One region of the Curtobacterium sp. MCLR17_007 genome, then DNA from elsewhere that is predicted to be linked to it. Evidence: predicted binding sites of a transcription regulator. Region 1 holds the regulator's gene; the other holds the start of a gene.
What was found. Region 1 encodes HrcA, which represses chaperone genes, less so after heat shock. Its sites were predicted from a motif close to TTNGCACTCGNNNNNNNCGAGTGCNAA; they were not measured.
Positions count from the first base shown of each region.

Region 1 (5,976 bases):
TCCGACGTGCGCGGACGCGCCCCTGGCCCTGGCACGTCGGGCACGGGTTGGGGATGACGGTGCCGTGTCCGCGGCAGGTGCCGCACGGGGCGCTCGTCACCACGTTGCCGAGGAGCGAGCGGACCTGGCGCTGGATGTGCCCGGTCCCGCCGCAGATGTCACACGTGCGAGGGCTGGTGCCGGGAGCGCAGCAGGAACCGCCGCACGTCTCGCAGAGCACGGCCGTGTCGACCTCGACGTCCTTGTGGGTGCCGAAGACGACCTCGTCCAGGTCGACCTCGATGCGGAGCAGGGCGTCCTGCCCGCGCTCGGCGCGGCTGCGGGGACCGTTGCCACGGCCACCACCACCCCCACCACCACCGAAGAAGGCGTCGAAGATGTCGCTGAACCCACCCGCGCCACCGCCGCCGAACGGGCTGTCGGCCGAGGGGCCGGCGTCGTAGCGGCGTCGCTGCTCGGGATCGCTCAGCACGTCGTACGCGTGCGTCACGTCCTTGAAGCGCTCGGCTGCGTCGGGGCTCGGGTTCACGTCGGGGTGGAGCTCGCGCGCGAGTCGGCGGTACGCCTTCTTGATGTCGGCGTCGGCCGCGTCGCGCGGGACACCGAGGACGTCGTAGTGGTCTGCCACGTGTTCCTCAGGAGGTTTCGTCGGTGGTGTGGATGGATCGGTCTGGAGGCCCGGGGTGCGTCCGGACGGCCTGGTGCGTCGTCGGGGTGGCGCGCACCGAGGCGGCGGACACCGGGGCGGTCGTCAATTCTCCCCGAGCAGTCTGGACAGGTACCGCGCGACCGCGCGGACCGCGGCCATGTTCGACCCGTAGTCCATGCGGGTCGGCCCGAGGACGCCCAGTCGGGCGACCTCGCCGCCGGCCGCGACGTACCCGCCGGCGACGATGCTGGTGGCGTCGAGGCCGTACTCGGCGTTCTCGACGCCGATGCGCGCGGTGACCGCGGCATCGTCGAGCTGCATCTCCCCGAACAGCCGGAGCAGGGTCACCTGTTCCTCGATCGCCTCGAGCACCGGGAAGAGGCCACCGGAGAAGTCCGACTCGCTCTTCGCCAGGTTCGCGGCGCCCGCCATCAACAGGCGGTCCTGCCGGTTGGCGGCGACCTGGTCGATCAGCGTCGCCACGACGACCCCGGCGAGGGTCTGGGACTCGGGACGGATCTGCGCCGGAATCGCACGGAGCGCCCGGGGGACGTCGTGCAGCAGCAGTCCGACGGTCGCACCGTTGAGCACGGTGCGGAGCTCGACCAGTGCGGACTCGTCGAGGTCGACGTCGGTCTCGACCACGCGCTGCTCGACCCGGGCCGTGTCGGTGATCAGGACGACCATGAGGCGGGTGTCGCCGAGCCGGACCAGCTCGACGTGCTGGACCCGCGCGCGGACCATCGACGGGTACTGCACGAGCGCGACCTGGTTCGTCAGCTGGCTGAGCAGCCGGACCGTGCGGCTCAGGACGTCGTCGAGGTCGTTCGACGCCCCGAGGAAGGTCTCGATCGCCTGCCGCTGCGCGCTGGTCAACGGACGGGCGGCAGCCAGGTGGTCGACGAAGAGCCGGTAGCCCTTGTCGGTCGGCACCCGGCCGGACGACGTGTGCGGCGCAATGATGAGCTGCTCGTCCTCGAGCAGGGCCATGTCGTTGCGGATTGTCGCCGCGCTGACGCCGAACGCGTGGCGCTCGACGATGGTCTTGGACCCGACGGGCTCGCGCGAGGCGACGTAGTCCCGCACGATGGCCTTGAGGACTTCGAGGGAGCGTTCACTGACCACCGGGACCCCTTCCTGTCGCACTGGCACTCGGACGTGTCGAGTGCTGATCCTACGCCCGGGCACCGACGTCAGGCACTTCTGCGCACCGTGCCGATACGCTCTGGGCATGAGCTACGGACAGCCGCCGAACGGACCCCAGGGCTACGGACAGCAGCCCGGCGGGCCCCAGTACCAGCCGCCCCGGCCGATGTCGCCCGAGGACCAGCGCCTCTGGGCCACGCTGACGCACATCGGCGGCATCTTCTTCAACTTCATCGTGCCGCTCGTCGCCTACGTCGTGCTGCGTGACCGAGGGCAGTTCGTCCGTGAGCACACCCGCCAGGCACTGAACTTCCACATCACCGTCGCGATCGCGAGCTTCGTCTCGGGTCTGCTGACGGTCGTGCTGATCGGGTTCGTCCTGCTGCCCGTCATGGGCGTGCTCGTGGTCGTCTTCGCGATCATGGCCGCCGTCGCCGCGAACCAGGGTCGGTTCTACCAGTACCCGCTCACGTTCCAGTTCATCAAGGCCTAGTCGAGCAGCTCGCGCACCACCGCGTCCGCGAGCAACCGGCCCCGGAGCGTCAGGTCCAGGCGCCCCGCCGTGCCGGGCGTGCCGAGGGCACTGCGGCCGTCCACGAGACCGCGTGCGATGAGTCCCGCCACCCGGCCACGGGCCTCCTGGCGGAGCTCGGACGTCGTGAGCTCGCCGCGCACGCGTGCCGCGAGCAGCACGCGCTCGACGTACCGGGTCTCGTCGTCGATGGTCTCGCGACCGGCGGCCGGGGACTCGTCGGCCAGCACCCGGGCGGCGTACGCCGCGGGGTGCTTGACGTTCCACCAGCGGGTGCCGGCGACGCTCGAGTGCGCGCCGGGTCCGACACCCCACCAGTCGTGGCCCTTCCAGTACGACAGGTTGTGCCGACTGGCGTGGGCATCGCCGCGCGCCCAGTTCGAGACCTCGTACCAGCCGTACCCCGCCTCGCCCAGGACCCGGTCGGCCAGCTCGTACATGTCGGCGGCCAGGTCGTCGTCCGGTGCCGGCAGCTCGCCCCGGGACACCGCGCGGCCCATCGCGGTGCCGTCCTCGACGATGAGCGAGTAGGCCGAGACGTGGTCCGGCTCACACGCGATCGCGGCGTCCAGTGACGTCCGCCAGTCGTCGAGGGACTCCCCCGGGGTCGAGTAGATCAGGTCGAGCGAGACGTCGAGGCCCTGCTGCTTGGCCAGGTCCACGACGATCGGCACGCGCTCGGGGTCGTGGGTGCGGTCGAGGGTGGCGAGCACGTGCGGCACCGCCGACTGCATGCCGAAGCTCATCCGGTTGAACCCGCCGGCGCGGAGCGTCTCGAGCGAGGACGCGTCGACCGAGTCGGGGTTCGCCTCGGTGGTGATCTCGGCCCCGGGCAGGATGCCCCACGTGTCGTCGACGGCCCGGAGGATCATCGCTAGGTCGCTCGCCGGCAGCATCGTCGGGGTGCCGCCACCGAAGAACACGGTGGAGACGGGCCGGCGCGGGACACCGGACCGGTCGAGCACCTGCGCCGCCCACTGGATCTCGCGCACCGCGTGCCCGGCGTAGTCGTCACGGCGGACCCCGCGCAGCTCGGAGGCCGTGTACGTGTTGAAGTCGCAGTACCCGCAGCGCACCCGACAGAAGGGCACGTGCACGTACACGCCGAAGGGGACGTCGCCCGCGTCAGCCCGCGGTGTGAGGAGTCCGTCCGCGGGTGCCGGGTCAGCGATCGGGAGAGCACTCGGCATGGACTCCATTGTCCGCCATGATGGAGCCATGGAGCACCACACCGTCCCGACCACGGTGCTGTGGGACATCGACGGCACCCTCGTCCGCAACGCGACCTCGCCGGGCAACCTCTACCACCTGGCCCTCGAGCGCGCCATCGGCCGGGACCTCCCTCAGCTCGTCGGGCACCAGCACGGCCGGACCGACGCCGGCATCATCGCCGAGCACGTCCGCGCCCACGACCTGGGCGACGAGGTCATCCCGGTCGTCAGCCGACACCTGCGCGACCTGTCCGAGGAACGACACCGCTCGGGCGAGCACCGGGTCGCCGCTCCGGGCGCAGCCGCACTCGTCGCCCGCTTCGGCACGCTCGGGTGGCGGAACGGCCTGCTCACCGGCAACTCGGCGTACCGGGCGCGGGTCAAGCTCGCCGGTGCGGGCTTCGACGTCGACGCCTTCGACTGGGACCACTCGTACTTCGGCGACGAGGCGGTCGAGCGCTCCGGCGTCACCGCCCTCGCGGCCGCCGCCCTGGCCGGTACCCGCGCCGTGATCGTCGGCGACACCCCCCGCGACGGTGAGGCCGCGGACGCCGCGGGCATCCCGTTCCTCGCCGTCGCGACCGGGGTCTACGACGTCGACGCGCTCCGCCACACCAACGCCGTCGCGATCGCCCGGGACTGCGTGTCCGACGCGCCGCTCATCGAGGACGCCATCGCGGCGCTGCCACCGCTGCGACACGAGGACTGACCGCGGACTAGTCCCCGCGCAGCGCCGTCAGGTACTTCTCTGCCATGACCCGCTGCTGACGACGGAGCAGCGGCGCGACGAAGCGCCACTTCGCGCTGGCCGGCTGCGAGAACTGCCGGATCTGCAGCCACACCGAGCCGTCGGCGGTGCGCTCGACGACGAAGGACTCCTCGCCCGACAGGGGGTGCCCCTCGAGCGTGCCGTAGGCGAAGCCCTTGCGGTCGGCTTCGTCGATGACCGACACGACGCGCACCGGCGCGTGGACCGTCTGCCCGAACGCGTGCATCGTCAGCACGGCGCTGGTGCCGGCGGTGACGAGCGGGGTGCCGTCGGCCGAGAACTGCTCGACGCGCGGCGTGCCGATCGAGGCCGGTCGGATCGGCACCCCCTGGTCGTCGAAGGTCACCGGGTTGTAGCGGACCTCGTCGTCGTCGGGCGCCTGGTCGACGCGGACCCCGATGCCGCTGCGCTCCTGGATCTGCCACGTGAGCGCCTGGGTCACCGCGGTCTCGAACCGCTGGTCGCCGTGGCCGATCCGGGCCCGGGATTCGGCCGGCGTGAAGCCCTCGGGCGGGTACGTCATGAGGTCCGGCGCCTGCGTCGCACCGACCGCTCCGTAGGTCAGGGCGGTCAGGTACCCTCCGCGGCTGCTCATGTGGCAATCGTATCGGGGCGCACGGACGTCGACGAACCAGGGCGGCGCACTGCCGGTGCGCACCGCACTGGAGGCCCAGGGGACGTCGCGGACGCATCCGTCGTGGGCAGCACGCGAACCGCCACGACGCTCGTCCGGCGGTCCGCCGACCGCAGACAGGGGCCGCGCTCGTGGTCGTCGTCATGACGACCGTGTCCGACGTCAGCGCGGCCCTGGACTCGAGCCTGCGCGGACCGCGCCGGCGGGACCGGCTGTGGTGAGCCTCCCGGCGGTCTGCCCGACAGTCCCTACTTCTTCTTCTCTTCGACGTCACCCGACAGCGCGGCGATGAAGGCTTCCTGCGGGACCTCTACGCGACCGATGGTCTTCATGCGCTTCTTGCCCTCCTTCTGCTTCTCGAGGAGCTTGCGCTTGCGGGTGATGTCACCGCCGTAGCACTTCGCGAGGACGTCCTTGCGCATCGCGCGGATGCTCTCGCGGGCGATGATCCGCGCGCCGATCGCGGCCTGGATCGGGACCTCGAACTGCTGGCGCGGGATGAGCTTGCGCAGACGCTCGGTCATCAGCGTGCCGTACGCGTACGCCTTGTCGCGGTGGACGATGGCGCTGAACGCGTCGACCTGGTCGCCCTGCAGCAGGATGTCGACCTTGACGAGGTCGGCCGCCTGGTCGCCGACCGGCTCGTAGTCCAGGCTGGCGTAGCCCTGCGTCTTGCTCTTGAGCTGGTCGAAGAAGTCGAACACGATCTCGCCGAGCGGGATCTGGTAGCGGATCTCGACACGGTCCTCGCCGAGGTACTCCATGCCGAGCAGGGAGCCGCGGCGCTGCTGGCAGAGCTCCATGATCGCCCCGACGTAGTCCTTCGGCGCCAGGATCGCGGCACGGACCATGGGCTCACGGACCTCGACGATTCGCCCGGTCGGGAACTCGGAGGGGTTCGTGACCTCGGTGACCGAGTTGTCCTCGCTGGTGACCTCGTAGATGACGCTCGGGGCCGTGGTGATGAGGTCGAGCCCGAACTCGCGGGACAGGCGCTCGGTGATGATCTCGAGGTGCAGGAGCCCGAGGAACCCG
Region 1 is NZ_CP126271.1:1,498,729-1,504,704, reverse strand. Features, by position in the region: gene dnaJ (molecular chaperone DnaJ) at 1-628, opposite strand, end outside; gene hrcA (heat-inducible transcriptional repressor HrcA) at 752-1,774, opposite strand; gene DEJ13_RS07090 (DUF4870 domain-containing protein) at 1,881-2,288, shown strand; gene hemW (radical SAM family heme chaperone HemW) at 2,285-3,517, opposite strand; gene DEJ13_RS07080 (HAD family hydrolase) at 3,546-4,247, shown strand; gene DEJ13_RS07075 (DUF1990 domain-containing protein) at 4,255-4,902, opposite strand; gene lepA (translation elongation factor 4) at 5,190-5,976, opposite strand, start outside.

Region 2 (5,976 bases), 1.8 Mb from region 1:
TCGCCGCACGCGAGGCCGGGGTGCCGATCATCGCCGACGGCGGGCTGCAGTACTCGGGCGACATCGCCAAGGCCCTGGTCGCCGGTGCGGACACCGTGATGCTCGGCTCGCTGCTGGCGGGCACGGACGAGTCCCCCGGGGACCTCGTCTTCGTCAACGGCAAGCAGTTCAAGGCGTACCGCGGGATGGGCTCCCTGGGCGCACTGCAGACCCGCGGCAAGAAGACCTCGTACTCGAAGGACCGCTACTTCCAGGCGGACGTCCCGAACGACGACAAGCTGATCCCCGAGGGCATCGAGGGCCAGGTCCCCTACCGCGGCTCCGTCGGCAACGTCGTCTACCAGCTCACCGGCGGGCTGCGGCAGTCGATGTTCTACGTCGGCGGCCGCACGGTCCCCGAGCTCAAGGCGCGCGGCAAGTTCGTCCGCATCACCGCCGCCGGGCTCAAGGAGTCGCACCCGCACGACGTGCAGATGGTCGTCGAGGCGCCGAACTACACCCGGTAGCGCCCACACGGCACGAACGCCAGCGGCGGTCCTCGACGAGGGCCGCCGCTGTCGTGTTCCCGGGGCTCGGATCGTTCCGGAGTGCTTGCACAGCTTCGTCACGGCTCGGTAACGAAACGTCCAGGTTCTGATTTCGACACACGGGCGAAACACAATCGCCCTACTTTTGCTCGCATCCACACGGAGGCGTCGCACTCGACCCGATGCGACTTCGGCCTCCGTGCCGAGAAAGGGTTCCACGGATGATCAGAACCACCCGCGTCACCACGGCGCTGGCACTGGCGGGAGCGGCCGCAGTGCTGCTCGCGGCGTGCTCCACGGCAGGCAGCAGCTCCGACCCCTCGTCGTCGGCGTCCTCCGCCAAGAAGGACCCGGCATCGAGCTGCAAGGCTCCGTCGACCCCGGGTACCGACGCGCTGAAGATCGGGACGATCCTGCCCCTCACGGGCTCGCTCGCGTACCTGAACCCCCCGGCCGAGTCGGGCGTGGGCCTGGCCGTCGAGGACATCAACTCGGCGGGCGGTGTCCTCGACAAGGACGTCTCCATCGACCCGCAGACCGACTCCGGCGACAGCACGGACATGACCGTGTCGAGCGCCGCGGCGAACAAGCTCGTCAACGCCAAGGTCCCGGTCGCGATCGGCGCCGAGTCCTCCTCGGTCACGCTCAACGTCATCGACCAGCTCACGAGCAACTGCATCGTCGAGATCTCGCCCGCGAACACCGCGAGCGACCTGTCGGGCTACTCGTCGTACTACTACCGGACCGCTCCGCCGGACTCGGTGCAGGGTTCCGCGCTCGGTCAGCTCGTCACGGGTGACGGCAACGCCAAGGTCGCCTTCCTGGTCTTCAACGACACCTACGGCACCGGTCTGCGCAACTCGGTGCAGGCAGCGGTCGAGGCCTCCGGCGGCCAGGTCGTCTACGGCGGCAAGGGCAAGGGCCAGGAGTTCCCGCCCGGGCAGACCACGTTCTCGTCCGAGGTGACGGCCGCACTCGCGACCAAGCCCGACGCGATCGTCGTCCTGGCCTTCGACGAGACGAAGTCGATCGTCCCCGAACTGAAGTCGCAGAACGCGGACATGGCGAAGATCTACATGTCCGACGGCAACACGGCGGACTACTCGAAGGACTTCGACCCGGGCACGCTCGAGGGCGCGCAGGGCACTATCCCCGGTGCCTCGCCGAAGGACGAGCTGAAGCAGCGTCTGGCCGACTACTACAAGAAGTCGTCCGGTAAGGACCTCGCCGACTACTCGTACGCAGCCGAGTCCTACGACGCCACCACCCTGGCCGCGCTGGCCGCGGTGAAGGGCAAGGGCACCGACGCCGGCACCATCCAGGCGAACATGGACAAGGTCTCCGGTGCAGACGGAGGCACCGAGTGCTCGACCTTCGCCGACTGCAAGAAGCTCCTCGACGACGGCAAGGACGTCCACTACACGGGCCCGTCCGGCATCGGTCCGTTCGACTCGAACAACGACCCGTCGAGCGCCTACATCGGCATCTACAAGTTCGACGGCGACAACAAGCCGGTCTACCAGAGCGCCATCCAGGGCTCGGTCAAGAAGTAACGCAGCACCACCAGGACGGCCCCGGCAGCACTGCTGTCGGGGCCGTCCCGCGTCACGGCACCGAACGGCACCGGACGGCACCGGACGGCACCGGATGGCACCGGATGGCGCCGGACAGCGCCGGATGGCGCCGGACGGCACCGGACGGGAGGCCCGGGTCGGCTCCGTCAGACCACTGCGGCGGGCAGCGGCGTGCGCCTGGTACGCCGGGACGCCACGAACGAGTCGGTGGTCAGGACCAGCAGCGCGAGCCACACGATCGCGAACCCGACCCAGCGCGACGTGCTCATCGCCTCGTGCTGGACGACCACGCCGACGACGAGCTGCATCACCGGGGTCAGGTACTGCGTCAGCCCGAGGGTCGACAGCGAGAGCCGCCTGGCCGACGACGCGAACAACAGCAGCGGCACGGCCGTCGCCGGGCCCGCGGCGACCATGAGCAGGGCGTGCCCCCACCCGGCGGCCCCGAACGTGATCCCGCCGCCGAGCCCGGTCGCACCCATCGCCACGAGCGCCACGACGGCGACCGGGGTCAGCCACAGCGTCTCCATCGTCAGGCCGCTCAGGGCGTCGACCGTGCCGCCGACGCGCTTCTTCACGAGGCCGTAGAGCCCGAACGAGAACGCCAGCACCAGCGAGATCCACGGCATCTGCCCGTACCCGACCGCGATGACGACGACGGCCACGATGCTGATGCCGACGGCCGTCCACTGCGCCGGACGCAGCCGCTCGTGCAACAGCACGACGCCGAGCGCGATCGTGACGAGCGGGTTGATGAAGTAGCCGAGCGCGGCTTCGACCGTGTGGCCGGTCGTGGTCGCGAGGACGTACACGGTCCAGTTCACGACGATGAGCACGGCCGCGAGCGCCATGACCGCCATCACGCGGCGCTGTGCGACCAACGAGCGGGTCCGGAGCCACGACCGGGTGACGGCGATGCCGACCGCGCAGAACCCGAGGCCGAACACGATCCGCCAGGCGACGATCTCGAACGCACCGGCCGGGGCCATCGCCGTGAACAGCAGCGGCATCAGCCCCCAGAGCCCGTAGGCCACGACGGCCTGCAGGACCCCGACGGATGCTTCGCTCCTGGCCACGCGCTCACTCACCCGGCAATGCTACGGACGTGCGCCGACAGGCGGACGCGGCCAGGGCCTCCAGGACGGTCAGCGACCGGGACGGCGAACGCCCCGGCAGCACGAGGCTGCCGGGGCGTTCGACGAGTGGAGCTGGGGTCAGTGCTCGATGACCGCGAGGACGTCGCGCGCGGACAGGACCAGCAGGTCCTCGCCCGAGTACTTGACCTCGGTGCCGCCGTACTTCGAGTAGATGACCTTGTCGCCGACGGCGACGTCGAGCGGCACGCGGTTGCCGTTGTCGTCGATGCGACCCGGACCCACGGCCACGACCTCGCCCTCCTGCGGCTTCTCCTTCGCGGTGTCCGGGATGACGAGACCGGACGCGGTGGTCTGCTCCGCCTCGACCTGACGGATGACGATGCGATCTTCGAGCGGCTTGATGGTGACGGCCACGGTGACCTCTTCTTTCTCGGTACTGACTCGGTACAGATGAAAACCGGTTGGCACTAGACACACGAGAGTGCCAGGTCCAACTGTAGGGGGCTGCTGGCACTCGGTCAATCCGAGTGCCAGAGCTCCTGGTGATGGAAGGATCGTCTCATGGACGCCACGGAACTCGCTCAGCTGCTGACGCCGGACGGCATGGCGCTGCTCGACCGGACGCCGGCCGTGTCCGACGGCGGCGAGATCGTGCGGGTCGTCGCTCGGCTGCGCCGTGAGGGGCACGACCCCGCGCTGGTCGCGGCGGTCCTGACCCAGGCGAAGCTGCGGCAGAAGGCCCGGGGCAAGTTCGGTGACTTCGCGAGCCGGATGCTCTTCACCGAGGCCGGCCTCGAGCAGGCGACCCGGCTCGCCGTCGCCGCACAGCACGCCGGCCGCTTCGCCGCCGCGGGGCTGCGTCGCGTGGCCGACCTGGGGTGCGGCATCGGCGGGGACGCGATGGCGATGGCCGCGCTCGACCTCGCCGTGACGGCAGTCGACCGCGACGAGGTCACCGCGGCGGTCGCGACGCACAACCTGGCACTCTGGCCCGACGCCCGGGTCGAGCTCGGCGACGCAGCGGCGTTCGACCTGTCCCGCGTCGACGGGGTCTGGATGGACCCCGCGCGTCGGACGTCCGGCCACAGCGACACCCGACGGCTGGCGGACCCGGACGACTGGTCGCCGTCACTCGACACCGTCTTCGCAGCCGCCACGAGGACACCGACCGGCGTGAAGCTCGGTCCGGGCGTCGATCGCGACCTCATCCCCGACACCGCCGAGGCGCAGTGGACCTCGGTCGACCGCGAGGTCGTCGAGCTCGCGCTCTGGTTCGGCCCGCTCGCACGGCCCGGCATCCGTCGCGCCGCGACCGTCATCGGCTCCCACGGCATCGCGGAGCTGACGAGCGATGCTGACTCCGAGGACGTCGAGGTCGGCTCGATCGGCGACTACCTGTACGAGCCGGACGGGGCGGTCATCCGAGCACGTCTGATCGGGGACCTGGCGCGTTCGTTCGACGGCCGCATGCTCTCGGACGGGATCGCCTACGTCACCGCCGACCGTCCCGTGACGACGCCGTTCGCGCAGGGCTTCCGGGTCCTCGACACGTTGCCGCTCGACGTCAAGCAGCTGAGCGCACGCCTGGCAGCCGACGGTGTCGGCACGGTGGAGATCAAGAAGCGCGGGGTCGACGTGGACCCCGCGCAGTTCCGCAAGCGGTTGCGGCTGCGTGGCGGCAGTCGCCAGGCGACGCTGGTGCTCACCCGACTGGAGGGCCGCCACACCGCCGTCCTGTGTGAACGGCTCCCTCAGGCGGTCGTCTGAGGCGCGGGGCGCCGCGGGTCAGCCGACGAGGGCGCCGGTGCCCGACCCGGTCCCGGTGCCGTAGTCCGAGTAGTCGTTGGCGTGGGCGCCGATCCAGAACAGGAACGCCACCCAGAGGATCCAGACGCCGAGCATCACCCATCCGGCGATGATGCCGGTCAGCGCCAGGCCGCGGCCCTGCTCGCCGTTGTGCTTGAGCCTGCCGAGGGCCACGTGCCCGAGGATCGCACCGGCCGGGCCGAGCAGCACCGCCATGAAGAACAACGGGATCGCGCCGAGGCCGAACACGATCGACAGGATGGCGAGGATGTTCGTCTTCGGCCGCTGCGCGTAGGGCTGGTACCCGCCGGCGGCGTAGGGGTTGTACTGGCCCTGCTGGCCCTGCTGGCCCTGCTGGCCCTGCTGCTGGGCGTAGGGGTTCTGCTGGCCCTGCTGCTGGGCGTAGGGGTTCTGCTGGGCGTACGGGTTCTGCGGAGCGCCGTACTGGGGCTGCTGCGACTGGCCGTACGGCTGCTGGCCGTACTGCTGGCCGGAGGGCTGCTGGCCGTACTGCTGGCCGGAGGGCTGCTGGCCGTACTGCGGCGTCTGTCCGGCCTGCTGGCCGTACTGCGGCGGCTGCTGGCCGTACTGCGGCGGCTGCGGAGTGTCCTGGCCGTACCCGTTCGGCTCGGCGGCGGACCCGGGCGCGGGAGCCGATGCGTCCGGCCGCTGCCCGTCCGACTGCTGCTCGCCCGGCTTCGGCCACTGGTTCTGATCGGACACGTTGCACCCCTCCCGACAGCCCGTGCGGCCATCGACAGCGATCCTCCCACACGCCGTGGACGGCGGTTTCAGACCTGGACGGTCGTCACCGGCAGGGTGGAGTCCGCCGCGATGCCCAGGTCGCTCGGCGCGTGCCCCTCCGCGACCAGGCGGGCCCCGACGGCCGCGATCATCGCGCCGTTGTCGGTGCAGAGGTCGAGCGGTGGGATCCGGAGCGCGATCCCAGCGGCCGCACAGCGCTCGGCGGCG
Region 2 is NZ_CP126271.1:3,424,314-3,430,289, forward strand. Features, by position in the region: gene guaB (IMP dehydrogenase) at 1-506, shown strand, start outside; gene DEJ13_RS16135 (ABC transporter substrate-binding protein) at 749-2,080, shown strand; gene rarD (EamA family transporter RarD) at 2,248-3,189, opposite strand; gene groES (co-chaperone GroES) at 3,316-3,612, opposite strand; gene DEJ13_RS16150 (class I SAM-dependent methyltransferase) at 3,760-4,965, shown strand; gene DEJ13_RS16155 (DUF4190 domain-containing protein) at 4,984-5,727, opposite strand; gene tsaD (tRNA (adenosine(37)-N6)-threonylcarbamoyltransferase complex transferase subunit TsaD) at 5,796-5,976, opposite strand, start outside.
Region 2: groES (co-chaperone GroES) is a predicted target of HrcA. The motif match lies at 3,706-3,732, and genes of this name have one in related genera.